DNA from 3 places in the Janthinobacterium sp. FW305-128 genome. Region 2 is predicted to be linked to each of the others. Evidence: predicted binding sites of a transcription regulator. Region 2 holds the regulator's gene; each other region holds the start of a gene.

Evidence for each region. Region 2 encodes HrcA, which represses chaperone genes, less so after heat shock. Its sites were predicted from a motif close to TTAGCACTCNNNNNNNNNGAGTGCTAA; they were not measured.
Region 1: the regulator HrcA is predicted to act here: its motif matches at 1,560-1,586, upstream of groES (co-chaperone GroES).
Region 3: the regulator HrcA is predicted to act here: its motif matches at 3,389-3,415, upstream of rpoH (RNA polymerase sigma factor RpoH).

The regions. Positions count from the first base shown of each region.
Region 1 is NZ_JACYMK010000001.1:812,151-817,190, reverse strand. Features, by position in the region: gene IGS60_RS03715 (cell division protein ZapA) at 1-138, opposite strand, end outside; gene IGS60_RS03710 (DUF904 domain-containing protein) at 138-401, opposite strand; gene IGS60_RS03705 (hypothetical protein) at 558-1,304, opposite strand; gene groES (co-chaperone GroES) at 1,829-2,119, shown strand; gene groL (chaperonin GroEL) at 2,170-3,819, shown strand; gene IGS60_RS03690 (hypothetical protein) at 4,039-4,512, shown strand; gene IGS60_RS03685 (MFS transporter) at 4,517-5,040, opposite strand, start outside.
Region 2 is NZ_JACYMK010000001.1:108,671-113,710, reverse strand. Features, by position in the region: gene dapB (4-hydroxy-tetrahydrodipicolinate reductase) at 1-388, opposite strand, end outside; gene IGS60_RS00505 (outer membrane protein assembly factor BamE) at 408-1,049, opposite strand; gene fur (ferric iron uptake transcriptional regulator) at 1,246-1,677, shown strand; gene hrcA (heat-inducible transcriptional repressor HrcA) at 1,729-2,745, opposite strand; gene IGS60_RS00490 (HAD family hydrolase) at 2,863-3,588, opposite strand; gene IGS60_RS00485 (hypothetical protein) at 3,835-4,434, shown strand; gene IGS60_RS00480 (hypothetical protein) at 4,476-5,040, shown strand, end outside.
Region 3 is NZ_JACYMK010000012.1:69,686-74,725, forward strand. Features, by position in the region: gene IGS60_RS23015 (MerR family transcriptional regulator) at 1-269, shown strand, start outside; gene ftsY (signal recognition particle-docking protein FtsY) at 434-1,489, shown strand; gene IGS60_RS23025 (cell division ATP-binding protein FtsE) at 1,498-2,241, shown strand; gene ftsX (permease-like cell division protein FtsX) at 2,238-3,158, shown strand; gene rpoH (RNA polymerase sigma factor RpoH) at 3,575-4,474, shown strand; gene IGS60_RS23040 (hypothetical protein) at 4,564-4,830, opposite strand; gene IGS60_RS23045 (hypothetical protein) at 5,008-5,040, shown strand, end outside.

The sequences.
Region 1 (5,040 bases), 700 kb from region 2:
CTTGACCTTGCCCGCGTCGCGGATGGCTTTCATTTTGCTATCGAGATAGATCGCCGCTTCGCGCAGCGCGCGCTCTTCGCCGTCGCGGCAGACCATGCTGTAGGACTGGCCCATGATATTGACATCGACACGCGGCATTACGCTTCCTTCTCGTTCTCGGCAAGATAGGCGCCCGCCTCCGAAGCGGCTTGCTCCAGGCCGGCTTGCACCAGTTCGGGAATTTTTTCCAGCAACGCTTCCACCCGCTCCTGCGCCTCGCGCATGCGCTGCACATACAGGGCGTTCTCGGCGGCCAGCGCGGCATTGTCCTTGCGCAGTTGCGCGTTTTCACGACGCAGCGCATGGGTCATTTCGGCCAGCAGGCCTATTTTGTCGGATAATTCGTTGAATTCGGAAATCATCCCGCCACTATAGGGCGGACGCTCCATGGGCGTCAATCGAATCACGCCGCTGTCACACATATTTACATCAATGCAGGTCAGTTGCCGTGAAATACACGCTTTTTCCGGCGCTTTTCGCCATCTGCACGCATCCGCCGGCGCCGCGATGCCAGCGCTTTACTCGTCGACGTAATCGGGTTCGATATCGAGACCGCCATAGCGGTTTTCGCACGAGCGGCGCGTCAATTCCTGCTTGCCGCTCTTGCCGTCAAGCACCATCGTCAAGTCGCGGCAAGTACGGTGGTAGCTGCCAGGTTTGGCGTCCGTCCGCGAGGGCGTCAAAGTGACGCGCAAGGGCACGGCATTGCCCAGCCCCTTGTTGCTCCATTCACGGGTCTTGCCATCCTCTTCATCTTTCAGGGTGCGCACGGCGGCCGTCAGCAAGGATTTCTGTTCCTTAGCATTCAGCTTGGCGATGGTCACGTCGGACAGGAAGGGCGGATACACGACGGGCGCCGGGTCCTTGCCCTGCACATCCCAACGGCCGCTGTTCTGCGAACACGTACGGCGGCTCAGGTCTTGCGACTTGTCGCCCGCCGTGACGACGAATTTCAGGTCGCGGCAGATGTGCGCCTTCAGGCTGTGTTCCGTCATGCCGGAGTTGCTGAAGTTATATGTGACTTTCACCCGCACGCCACGGTCGCCGCCGTTGTCCCACACATGCGCTTCCTGGTCGTCGTCGTCCTTGTTGAGGTCGTTGAACAGCTCGTTGAGCAGCATGTCCTTTTCCAGCGGCGTCAGGGTCGCCACGGTGATCTCGTCGAGAATCGTGGGCGTTTGCGCGGCGGCATTGCCCAGGCAGGCGAGGCCGACGAGGGCGGCACCGAGCAGGCGCAGGGCGGGACGGGAAAGAGTCGATGGCATGGTGTGCTTTCTGGTACAGGGGAATATTGATATGCAATTGCAATCATCTTATCAAAGTCCATAGCAAAACTCTGTTTCCTGTGCGTACAGGAACGCCGTTCGCCTGATGGGCATGCTAGAGTCGCGCCTGTTGCTGACGCCCGGGAACGAGGCTTGCGTTTGCGCAAACCCTGCGTAAATGCAGGCTGCGTAGAACGTCCAAGCTTATCTTCCCGGAGAATAAGCCCTTGAATAAGCCCCCTACCGTCCCTATAATTAGCACTCGTTAGTAGAGAGTGCTAACAAACTCTTTCGTAGCAATCCTCAAGACATGATGGTGTCTGCCGGGCAACAGCAGGGAACGCTACGCGGCGGGCGACGCCGCGATGCCACCACTGCCCAGCGCCGGCATGCACCCGATGCCATGGGGTTTGCTTGACCGTTGCGGGCTGCTTTCAACGGCGGTCACTGAAAGCACGCCTGGCGCTGTGCCAGGCATGTATTCATTTAGCAACACCTATCCATTGAACTTTAAGGAGTTTTGTATGAATCTGCGCCCATTGAACGATCGCGTCATCGTCAAACGCCTCGACCAGGAAACCAAGACTGCGTCCGGCCTCATCATTCCTGATGCAGCTGCTGAAAAACCGGATCAAGGCGAAGTCCTTGCCGTAGGCAATGGCAAGATTCTCGACGACGGCAAAGTCCGTCCTCTGGATGTCAAAGTGGGCGACCGCGTCCTGTTCGGCAAGTACGCCGGCCAAACCGTCAAAGTTGACGGCGATGAGCTGCTGGTCATGCGCGAAGAAGACATCATGGCGATCGTCGTCAAGTAATTGTTTCCACGTTGTAGACAGATACATCCCGAAACTCAGGAGAATTGAACATGGCAGCTAAAGAAGTAGTATTCGGCGACGCAGCGCGCGCCAAGATGGTCGAAGGCGTCAACATCCTCGCCAACGCAGTCAAAGTCACCTTGGGCCCGAAAGGCCGCAACGTCGTGCTGGAGCGCTCGTTCGGCGCCCCTACCGTCACCAAGGATGGTGTGTCGGTAGCGAAAGAAGTTGAACTCAAAGACAAGCTCATGAACATGGGCGCGCAAATGGTCAAGGAAGTGGCTTCCCGCACCAGTGACAACGCCGGCGACGGCACCACCACCGCGACCGTACTGGCACAAGCCATCGTGCGCGAAGGCATGAAGTTCGTTGCCGCCGGCATGAACCCGATGGACCTGAAGCGCGGTATCGACAAAGCTGTTGCAGCGACCGTCGAAGAACTGGCGAAAATCGCCCGTCCTTGCACCACGACCAAGGAAATCGCCCAGGTTGGCGCGATCTCGGCGAACTCGGACTACTCGATCGGCGAGCGTATCGCTGAAGCGATGGAAAAAGTCGGCAAAGAAGGCGTCATCACGGTAGAAGACGGCAAGTCGCTGAACGACGAGCTGGACATCGTTGAAGGCATGCAGTTCGACCGCGGCTACCTGTCGCCATACTTCATCAACAACCCAGAGAAGCAAGTTGCCGTCCTGGACAGCCCATTCGTCCTGCTGTGCGACAAGAAAATCTCGAACATCCGTGACCTGCTGCCGGTACTGGAACAAGTCGCCAAGGCTGGCCGTCCACTGCTGATCATCGCGGAAGACATCGAAGGCGAAGCGCTGGCTACCCTGGTTGTGAACAACATCCGCGGCATCCTGAAAACCTGCGCAGTGAAAGCACCAGGCTTCGGCGACCGCCGCAAAGCCATGCTGGAAGACATCGCTGTCCTGACGGGCGGCCAGGTGATCGCTGAAGAAGTCGGCCTGACCCTGGAAAAAGTGACCCTGGCCGAACTGGGCCAGGCGAAACGCATCGAAGTGGGCAAGGAAAACACCATCGTCATCGATGGCGCCGGCGAAGCTGCCTCGATCGAAGCACGCGTGAAACAAGTGCGTGTACAGATCGAAGAAGCGACCTCGGACTACGACCGTGAAAAACTGCAAGAGCGCGTGGCCAAACTGGCTGGCGGCGTTGCCGTGATCAAGGTTGGCGCAGCCACCGAAGTCGAAATGAAAGAGAAGAAAGCCCGCGTTGAAGATGCACTGCACGCCACCCGCGCTGCCGTGGAAGAAGGCATCGTGCCAGGCGGCGGCGTAGCCCTGCTGCGCGCACGCGCCAACATCACGGTCAAGGGCGACAATGCTGATCAAGACGCTGGTATCAAGATCGTCCTGCGCGCAATGGAAGAGCCACTGCGCATGATCGTGCAAAACGCCGGCGAAGAAGCTTCGGTCGTCGTGGCAGCCGTCCTGGCTGGCGCGGGCAACTACGGCTACAACGCTGCCAACGGCACGTATGGCGACATGGTGGAAATGGGCGTTCTGGACCCAGCCAAAGTGACCCGTTCGGCGCTGCAAAACGCCGCTTCGATCGCTTCGCTGATGCTGACGACCGACTGCATGGTCTGCGAAATCGCTGACGACAAGGCAGCCGGCGGCATGGGCGGCGGCATGGGTGGTATGGGCGGCATGGGCGGCATGGACGGCATGATGTAATCCAGGCGGCCGCGCGCGCAGGCGACGGCGCGCGCAGCCGCCACGCCGGGACGGGACAGGCAGACCAAAAGCTGCCAGCGCCTGCCCGGCAGCCCCGAGAGCCATCTTCTACGGAAGGTGGCTTTTTTTCGTCTTGCTTTTTAGAAATTTCAACGATTGCCCGCCTGCACGTTTTGCTTTAGCATGGCCGCCATCGTCCCTCTTTCTCACGCCACCATCATGCAGCCACGCGCCTCTTCTTCCAAAACCACCATCATCGCCGGCATCCTGGCCGGCTTGCTGGCCGCCGGGCTCGGCGCTTTCTACCTGCACCAGCAAGGCGCGCCGCACGGCACCAATGCCCCGGCCGCGAGCAGCCAGGTGGCGCCAGAACAGAGCGCGCGCGCCGTCGATGCGCTGATGGCATTGCCGGAGATCAAGGCCTGGTCGGCGCATATCGAAAAGGCTTCGGGCGGCCGCGCCCACGGCGCCGTGATGGAAACATCGCCCGACGTGCGTCTCATCGACGGCAAGCCCTACTATGACCTGACCTTTGTGGAAAACACGCCGGACGCGGCGCACCGCTGGGAGAGTTTCGTCGTCTCCCAGGATGGCAAGCGCATCCTCGTCGACGACGTCGTCAGCGGTGAGCTGATCAGCCTGGAACAATGGCGCAAGGACAATGCGCCCATGCAGCGCATCGCCACCCAGTAACTGCCTACGCCGGCGCCCCCTGCGGCGCCGCGCCGCGCACGCGCGCCACCCACCACACCGTCCACAGCGACAAGCCCGCCGCCAGCCAGCCATTGATGCCGTAGCCGCTGATGTGGCCGGCCGCATCCGTCTGCAGGGTCAGGCCACCCAGCCAGGCGCCCAGGCCGCTGCCAAAGCTTTGCAGAGCCGAATTGGCGCTGAGAAACGCGCCCCGCTTGTGCGTTTCCGGGATGGTCGTCAGCAGCGCCTGCAGCGGCACCATGCGGCCCGAGACGAGGGCCATAAAGAAGGGAAACGCCAGCATCAGCCCCAGCAACGGCAGCTGGGGCAAGTGCGTCATGAACAGCAGCGGCGCAATCGACAACAGGGACACCCAGCGGTACACCTGCTGCTTGCCGGCCCGGTCCGCCCAGCGGCCGATCAGGCGCGCCGTAAAGATCGTGGCGCAGCCGCCCGCCAGATACACCCAGGTGACATCGGCCGGCGCCAGCCCCATATTGCCCACGAGCACGGGCGAAATGAAGGGAA
Region 2 (5,040 bases):
CGCCCACGCTCATGTTCGGCGCGAACATGATGGCCGTCTTTTCGGCGGCGGCGGCAATGGCGGCCTTGCCCGCGTCATCGAAACCGGTGGTGCCGATGATCATCTTGATGCCATGCTCGGCGCAATACGCCAGGTGCTGCAAAGTGCCTTCGGGGCGCGTGAAGTCGATCAGGTAATCGGCATTGGCCAGGCCGGCGGCAAGGTCCGACGCGATCAGCACGCCGGCAGGCTTGCCGAGAAAGGCGGCGGCATCCTGCCCGACGCTCGGCGAGCCGGCGCGGTCGAGGGCGCCGGTCAGCACGGCGTCGGGCGCGTTGCTGACCGCTTCGATCAGGATATGGCCCATGCGGCCGCTGGCGCCAGCGATGGCAATTTTCAGTTCAGTCATTTTATTCTCTTACAACAACTTATTTGGTGGGTTCGGCGGCAGGCGTCGGTGCTGGCTCGGCGGCAGGCGCCGTTGCTGGTGCTGGTGCAACGTCAGGCTTGCTCACAGGAATGGCAGGAGCGGCATCGGCCGGTACCGGCACGGCGCTCGGCGCCACGGGCGATGGCACGACGGCGGCAGGCACGTCAGCCTTGGCGACCTTGGCGAATGGCGACGGACCGGCGATGCGGTCGATATATTCTTTCTCCGTCGGCAAGTTGCCGCCTTCGAAACGTTCAACCTTGCCATCCTTGCCGAAGTACACGACCACGCGGCTGCTAGTGGTTTCGCCACTGCCCCGCGCCAGACGGAATGGATAATCCCAGCGGTCGGCATGGAAGATATCGGTCAGCAGCGAAGTGCCGAGGACGAAACGCACCTGGTCGCGCGTCATTCCTACTTTCAACTGGGCCAGCATCTCTTCGGAGACAAAGTTGCCTTGTTGAATGTCAGGACGGTAGGGCGAGAAAAACCACATGAATTTTTGCAGCGGCGTAATGGTGGTCGTTTGTGCGCCCTGTTCGGGAACCAGTTCCTTGCCTTCTTTTTGAGCAGCTGCCGGCTTTTCGCCAAGAATGCCACGGTTGGCGCAGCCGGACACGGCCAGCGCGACACAGACCATGCCTGCCACGACTGGTGCTCGAAATGAAATACGGTGCCAGAGAGATGGCAATACAGCCGGGGTTACGCGCATAAATGACCTCAATTGGATGAACAAAACGCCAGGAGTGACCGGCCCGCCAAAAAAAAGCATATTTTGGCACTCCCCGACAAAACGCTATATGATAAAGCACCTGACCCACATACGAGCAACAAACATGAGTAACAATCCTAGTGATCTCAAGGCAAGCGGCCTGAAAGCCACCCTGCCACGGCTGAAGATACTCGATATCTTCCAGAGTAGCCCGGTACGCCACCTGACTGCGGAAGACGTCTACAAGATTCTGCTGGCCGACAATATGGATGTCGGCTTGGCAACTGTCTACCGTGTCCTCACGCAATTCGAACAAGCCGGCTTGCTTAACCGCAACCATTTTGAAACCGGCAAGGCGATTTTCGAACTCAACGAAGGCTCCCACCACGACCACCTGGTGTGCCTCGACTGTGGCCGGGTCGAAGAATTCTTCGACGAAGAAATCGAAATCCGCCAGCAAAAAGTGGCCGAAGAGCGCGGCTTCAAGATCGCCGAACACGCCCTGGCCATCTACGGCAACTGCACCAAGACAGCTTGCCCGCACAAAACAGCCTGACCCACGCCGGCCGTTCCCGCAAGGGGCCGGCCGGCGCAGCATTGAACCGCATCAATGATGGCTGAGCGCGCTCGACAGCAGCTTGGCCGTGATGTCGACGATCGGGATAACGCGCTCGTAAGCCATGCGCGTCGGTCCGATCACTCCCAACGTTCCCACGATCTTGCCGTTGACTTCATACGGCGCCGTCACCACGCTCATCTCATCCATCGGCACCAGGTTCGATTCGCCGCCGATGAAAATCTGCACGCCCGTCGCCTTGCTCGACACGTCGAGCAGCTGCATCAAGCCCGTCTTTTGCTCGAACATGTCGAACATCTGGCGCAGCGAATGCATATTCGATGACAGATCGCTCACGCTGAGCAAGTTGCGCTCGCCGGAAATGACCATGTCGTCGCTATGGTCGGCCATCGCTTCGCTGCCCGCTTCTACGGCCGCCTGCATCAAACTGCCCATGTCGTCGCGCAACTGGCGCAGCTCGCCTTGCAGGCGCACGCGCACGGCGTCGAACGACAGGCCGCCATAATTCTGGTTGATGTAATTAGCCGATTGCACCAGTTGCGCCGGCGTATAGTCGGCCTCCGTCAGCAATAAACGGTTCTGCACATCGCCGCCGGGAGCGACGATGACGAGCAGGATGCGCTTTTCGGACAGGCGCAGGAATTCGATTTGCTGGAACACGGATTCGCGGCGCGGGCTGAGCACGACGCCGGCGAACTGCGACAGCGACGACAGCATCTGCGCCGCGTTGGCGATGGTTTTTTGCGGCTGCGGCGTCTGCAGGCGCATGCGCGACTCCACCATGTGCTCGTCCAGGTGCCGGACGGTCAGCAAGGTGTCGACAAAGATGCGGTAGCCACGCGGCGTGGGGATGCGTCCGGCCGAAGTATGCGGACTGGACACATAACCGAGCTCTTCCAGGTCGGCCATGATGTTGCGGATCGTGGCCGGCGACAGGTCGAGGCCGGAAATTTTCGACAAGGCGCGCGAACCGACCGGCAGGCCGTCGGCGATATATCGCTCGACCAGGGCTTTCAGCAGTGTTTGGGCACGTGTATCGAGTTGCATGGTGTCTTAGGTAAGCAAATATTCTTTAAACAAGCATATTGTTAAGCAAGCGGCAACGAAAGCGGCCGAACGTGCATCAACAGCGCCTATTATGCACGTTCGCCCGTCCGACGGCGATCAATCTTCCAGCTGCCCCTGCAGCCACAGCAGCAATTCATCAAAGTTGGCGCAGATGGCGTCGGGCTGCACGCCGGCGGCCAAATGGGCATCGCTGCCCTTGCGGTTCATCCAGACGGCACGCATGCCCGCCCCTTGCGCCCCCGTCACGTCGAAATACAGATCGTCGCCGACATACACGGCCTCATGCGGCGCCACGCCCAGCGCGGCGCAAGCGGCCAGGAAGATGCTGGCGTCAGGCTTGGCGACGCCAAAATCGCTGGCGGCAATCGACACTTTAAAATGCTGCGCCAGGCCGATAATTTCAAGGTCCGCATTGCCATTCGAGATAGAGCCGACCAGCATGCGCTGCCCCATCCAGGCCAGGCCGGGCAAGACATCGTCATACGGCTGCACGCGATGGCGCGCGGCCAGGAACTGCGCGATGGCGCCGTCGACCAGGGCGGGATCTTCGCCGGCGGCCTCGAAGGCGGTCAGCAAGCCCGCGCGGCGCAGCTCGATCAAATTGCCATGGAAATGCGGTTGTTCATTGAGCATGGCCAGACGGTGCTGGCGCAACAGCTCGATGGAAAACTGCTGCGCCACCTTGGGCGCATGCGTGGCCAGCCAGTCGTGCAGCAGGGTTTCGGCGGCGGCAATCACGGGCGCGATGGGCCACAAGGTATCGTCGAGGTCGAAGAGGATGGCCTTGGGCGGCACGGCAGGTTTTACAGGGGCAAGATACATGGAACTCACTATATAGATGCCGCGTCACGGTGCGCAGCCCGCAGCTATTGTCGCACCGATCGCCGCCGCCGGCATGGCGGCGCCCCCATGAAATGGGGCCGGGCCGGCGCTTCCCGGCGAAAAATTGTTACAGGGTGATACAAGGCAAGATCATCCGGCTTGCCAGATAGACTAAAATAGGCGCCATTCCAATGCGGCGCCAGCGTCCGCGTTGCGCTACCCAACCTAATTCGTTTTGGAGAATGTATGAAAAATTTGTACCTGCGCTCGATGCTGGCGGCGGCTTGCGCCGTCACATTGGCGGCCTGCGGCGGCAGCGGCGGCAATCTGTATCTGAGCGGCCAAGTCGTCAATCTGGCAAAAGATGGCCTGATTCTGCTGAATAACGGCGAACGCCTGCCTGTCACCTCAGGCCAGACTTCCTTTGTTTTCACCAAGCTGGTCAGCACCGATGACCGCTACGATATCACCATCGCGCAACAGCCAAAAGGCGCCGTGTGCACGATTACCAATGGCGCCGGCAAGGCATCGAGCTATACCGTGACCACGGCCCAGGTGATTTGCGTGACCAATACCTACCCGCTGAGCGGCACGATCACGGGCCTGACCGCCGACGGTTTGACCCTGGCCATCGGCAATATCACCACCAGCCCGCTGAAAGGCAGCACCAGCTATACGTTCCCGAATGTCAATGACGGCATCGCCTACAATATTTCCATCGCGACGTATCCAACAGGCCAGACGTGCAGTTTCGTGGGTTCTGCCAGCGCCAACGGCCGCGATGTCGTCGGCACCATGGGCTCAGCCGCCACGACCGGCGCCGCACTGAACTGCACGGCGCAGTAAGCCACGCGATTCGTCACCACTATATTGGATTGGAGAAATACATGAAGTTATCCTGCCTGCGCCCTATCGCCGCGCTGCTGTTGACCCTGGGATTGGCTGCTTGCGGCGGCAAGGCCTCGTATGATGTCAGTGGCACCGTCAGCAATTTGAACACCGAAGGCCTGGTCCTGGTCAATGGCGGCGATCCGCTCCCGATCAAAGCCGGCCAGACCTCGTTTACCTTTGGCAAGCGCATCGACTATGGCACCGACTACAACATCACCGTGCAGACCCAGCCAGCCCACATGACTTGCACCGTCAGTGGCGGAACCGGCTCGGCCGGTCACTACGTCAGTATCCAGGCATCGGTTTCCTGTGCGCGAAACGCGTACACGGTAGGCGGCACGGTGACTGGCCTGACAGCCGACGGCCTGGTCCTGATCAACGGCAATGCGCAAACCACGGTGGCCAAAGGCAGCACGACCTTCACCCTGGCGTCGCCTGTTGCCGATGGCGACAAGTATGGCATCAGCGTCTTTACCCAGCCTACCGGCTTGAAATGCACCGTGGCACCCAACACGGGCGTCGGTGTGATGGGTGAAGCAAACGTGACCACCGTGCAGATCG
Region 3 (5,040 bases), on a different contig from region 2:
CGGACATCGTCGCGGCCGCCCGCGCGCAGCGAGCCGATATCGTGGCGCTGTCGTTTTCCAGCGCCAGCAAGCAGCGGCAGACGCGCGACAGCCTGCAGCAACTGCATGCGAACTTGCCGCCAAGCATGGAATTGTGGGCAGGGGGACGCAGTCCCGTGCTGTACAAGCAGCCCCCTTCTTTCCTGCATGTGCTGGACTTGCGGCAAGTCGACGAAAGCATCGCCGACTGGCGCCGCCGCCACCAGGCGCTGGCCCTGCAAACGCATTGAACCCGTTGAAAAGCGCGGCAACTGCGGCGATCTCCGTGGATAGGCACGCAATGTTGCCAATCGAACAGTAAAGCATGAAGGGCCGGGCGCGCTCTGGTAGAATAGCCCGTAACACAGTGTCCGGCGCCGCCGGGCCTTAGGTCAGCACCCGCCACCACACATCCATGTTTAGTTTCTTCAAGAAAAAACCCATCGCTCCCGAGGCCGCACCAGCCGAGCCCCTCGTCCTTCCCGCCACGCCGCCCGCACCGCAGCCAGCCGCTACGCCCCTGAGCGGCGCGCCGGCCGAGCTCGTGCCCGTGGTCGTGGCCGCCGAACCCGAGAAAAAATCGTGGATGACGCGCCTGAAGGCGGGCCTGTCGAAAACCTCGAACACCTTGTCCGTGCTGTTCGTCGGCGCGAAGATCGACGACGCCCTGTACGAAGAGCTGGAAGCGGCGCTGCTGATGTCCGACGCGGGCATCGACGCCACCGAATTCCTGCTCACGGAATTGAAGAAAAAGGTCAAGGAAGACAAGCTGCTCGACGCAGCCGCCGTCAAGGCCGCGCTGAAAGTGCTGCTGATCGAGCTCCTGAGCCCGCTGGAAAAGCGCTTCGAGCTGGGCCGCCACAAGCCGCTGGTGATGATGATTTCCGGCGTCAATGGCGCCGGCAAGACCACCACCATCGGCAAGCTGGCCAAGCACATGCAGTCGAACAACCAGTCCGTGCTGCTGGCCGCGGGCGACACCTTCCGCGCCGCCGCGCGCGAGCAGTTGATGGTCTGGGGCGAACGCAACAACGTCACCGTGATTTCGCAAGAATCGGGCGACCCGGCCGCCGTGGCCTACGACTCCGTGCAATCGGCGAAGGCGCGCGGCATCGACGTGGTCATGGTCGACACGGCCGGCCGCCTGCCGACGCAGTTGCACCTGATGGAAGAATTGAAGAAAATCAAGCGCGTGATCGGCAAGGGCATGGAGGGCGCACCGCATGAAACCCTGCTCGTCATCGACGGCAACACGGGTCAGAACGCCCTCACGCAAGTGAAGGCGTTCGACGATGCCCTGCAGCTGAGCGGCCTGGTGATCACCAAGCTGGACGGTACCGCCAAGGGCGGCGTGCTGGCGGCGATTGCCCGCGTGCGCCCCGTGCCCGTGTATTTCATCGGCATCGGTGAGAAAATTGAAGACTTGCAGCCTTTCGTGGCTGCCGAATTTGTCGAAGCGCTGCTCGGATAAGCCTATACATGATTGAATTTCAGCACGTCTCCAAGCAATACTCCCCCGACGCCGTGGCGCTCAGCGACATTTCGCTCAGTATTGCCAAGGGCGAGCTGGTCTTCCTGGCCGGCCCGTCCGGCGCCGGCAAGTCCACCTTGCTGAAAATGATCGCCGCCATGGAACGCCCCACGTCGGGCAAGCTGATCGTCAATGGCCAGGACATGGCGAAGATCAAGCCGGCCGGCGTGCCGTTTTTGCGCCGTAACATGGGCCTGATCTTCCAGCAGCAAAAACTGCTGAACGACCGCTCCATCCTGGCCAACGTCATGCTGCCGCTGCTCGTCGTCGGCGCGCATAAAGTTGCCGCCGAGCAGCGCGCGCGCGCCGCGCTCGACAAGGTGGGATTGCTGGACCGCGCCATGGCGCGTCCGCTGTCGCTGTCGGGCGGCGAGCAGCAGCGCGTATCGATCGCGCGCGCCATCGTCAACCGGCCGCAGATCATCCTGGCCGACGAACCGACAGCCAACCTGGACCGCGCCAGCGCCAACAAGGTGCTCGACGCCCTCAAAGCATTCCACTCGGTGGGCGTGACTTGCCTCATTTCCAGCCATGACGAACAGATGCTCGACGCCGCCGCCCGCGTGATCCACCTGAAGAACGGCCAGCTGGTCGCCATCGACAAGGCCACGCAGGCGCCCGTCTTCGCGCCGCCCGATCCCGATTTCGCGCCCGCCCCCGACCAGGACGATGCGCAGGGAGAACAGGCATGAGAGGCTGGTTCCGCCAACACCGCTTCGCCCTCGGCTCGGCGCTGATTCACTTACGCAAGTCGCCAGGCGGCTTTTTACTGAACGTGCTCGTCGTCGCCATCGCCCTGTCGCTGCCGTTCGCCGGCTTGACCATGCTCGACAATGTGCGCCCCATGTCGGAACAGATGTCCGTCGACCCGGAAATCAGCGTCTTCCTGAAGATCGACACGCCGCGCGAGCAAGCCGTGGCCCTGGCCAGCGCCATGCGCAAGATCGTCGGCGAGCAAAAGGCAAAGATCGTCTTCATCCCGCGCGAACAGGCGCTCGATACGCTGAAGAACAAGAACGGCCTGGCCGACGTACTGAGCACCCTGGGCGACAATCCCCTGCCCGACAGCTATGTGCTGAAACTCGACGCCTTCAGCAGCGCCAGCGAAGCGCAGGATGTCGATGCCGTGGCGGAACAGCTGCGCCACCTGCCGGGCGTGGAATCGGCGCAAGTCGATTCGGCCTGGGTCAAGCGTCTGGCGGCCCTGCTGGGCGTGCTGCGCCTGGTGCTGCTATTGCTGGCCATCACCCTGGGCGTGGCCGTCATCGCCGTGGTCTTCAATACCATCCGCCTGCAAGTGATGCAGCAGCGCGATGAAATCAGCATCTCGAAACTGATCGGCGCCACCGATACTTTCATCCACCGCCCCTTCTATTACACGGGTGCCCTGCTGGGCCTGTGCGCCGGTGCGCTGGCGCTGGGCGCCGTGGCGCTGGCCTTGCAGCCGCTCAATACCGCGATTGCCGAGTTTGCACGCCTGTATGCGTCCGAATTTCAGCTGGTGCCGCTGGCGCCGCTGCCGATGGCCGGCTTGCTGGCCGTCAGCGCCGGCCTGGGCCTGATCGGCGCCTTCCTCTGCGTACAGCGCCACCTGGCGCGCCTGAACTGACCTTCCTTTCCATGGCGGCGCTCCTGGCGCCGCCATGCGCCTCGCCATCCCCATCTGCTGTTATCTTGATATTTAGCAAGTATTCTTAAGGCTCGCTTCAGCCAGAGGCCGTAGACTAGCCATGTTGTCGTGAAGCGGCCTGCAGTGCTGTTCAGATCGCTGTTCAGACATATTTATCAAGCATTCATTCGCCATAGTATTTAGGCTATCAGGACGATTAAATGTGCTGATTGGCACTCTCAGGCAGAGAGTGCTAATATAGGGACATACCAACAGCAGAACCGCCATGGACGCCAGATGAAGATGGTGCCGCGATCTGCAAAGTGCAAGACCGAATACGCAAAACAGAACAGACAATCAGGCCACATCGTGTGATGTGGCCAACTGGAACACAGCAAGACTACGAGGGAGAAAACATGACTATGATGTCCGCAACATCCGCATTGGTTCCGACCAAAAGTAATGCGCTGGGCCTCGGGTTCACTGGCAATCTGGGCAATATCGACGCCTATATTTCGGCCGTGAACCGTCTGCCCATGTTGACCCATGACGAAGAAATTTCGCTGGCAAAACGCCTGCGTGAAAAAAATGACCTGGCCGCCGCGCAAGAACTGGTGCTGTCGCACCTGCGCCTGGTGGTCTCGATTGCCCGCGGCTATCTGGGCTATGGCTTGCCGCACGCCGACCTGATTCAGGAAGGCAATATCGGCTTGATGAAAGCCGTGAAACGCTTCGATCCCGACCAGGGCGTGCGCCTGGTGTCGTACGCCATGCACTGGGTGAAAGCCGAGATGCACGAGTACATCCTGAAAAACTGGCGTCTGGTCAAGGTTGCGACGACGAAGGCACAGCGCAAGCTGTTCTTCAACCTGCGCAGCCACAAGACGGGCCTCGACGCGATGACGCCGAAACAGATCGATGCGCTGGCCAAGCTGCTCGACGTGAAGCGCGAAGAAGTGATCGAAATGGAAACGCGCTTGAGCGGCCGCGACATCGCGCTGGAGTCGCCGACCGACGATGAAGACGACAAGTTTTCGCCGATCGCCTACCTGTCGTCGGAGCAAAGCGAGCCGACCAAGGTACTGGAAGCGGAACAAGTGACGCGCCTGCAATCGGAAGGCCTGGAAACGGCCTTGTCGAAGCTGGACGCCCGTTCGCGCCGCATCATCGAAGCGCGCTGGCTGGCCAACGACGACGGTTCCGGCGCCACGCTGCACGCGCTGGCGGAAGAGTTCGGCGTATCGGCCGAGCGCATCCGCCAGATCGAAGTGGCGGCGCTGAAGAAAATGAAGGGCGCCCTGGCGGCCTACGTGTAATCGAAAGCAATGCCGCAATGCAAAAGGCGCCGCAAGGCGCCTTTTAGTTTTATAAATGATATTTATCAACAGATAAACATTGTCAGCCTTTATGCTGCAACCAAGCCCTTGGTGATCAGCTCGGCGACCAATTCATTCAGATCCGCGCCGCGCTCCTTGGCCAGGGTCTGCAATTGCAACACCAGATCGCTGTTCAGCTTGACGGCGAACGGCACCAGGCCCAGCGCCTGATCGCGCTTGCGCTGCTCGCGGCGGTCGACGACCACCGCTTCCTTACCGAATGCACCGGCGCCGGGAACATTCATCTTTCCCATCAGTTTCTTGGCATCGCTTTTGGCCAGGTCGGTTTTTTTCATGGTTGTTTCCTGATTTTCAAAACAGCCATTCTACGCAGTAATCGGCGCGCCGCGTGGCCGGCGCGTCAATTCATCGGCAGCGCGCCAATAGTGCGCCAGAAAAATATCATTTTGTTATTATCATTTTCATCCCACGCGTGGACGCCACGCCGGGACGCTCTACCTGAAAGGAAAAACATGCACTATCTACATCAATCGTACCGAACGTGG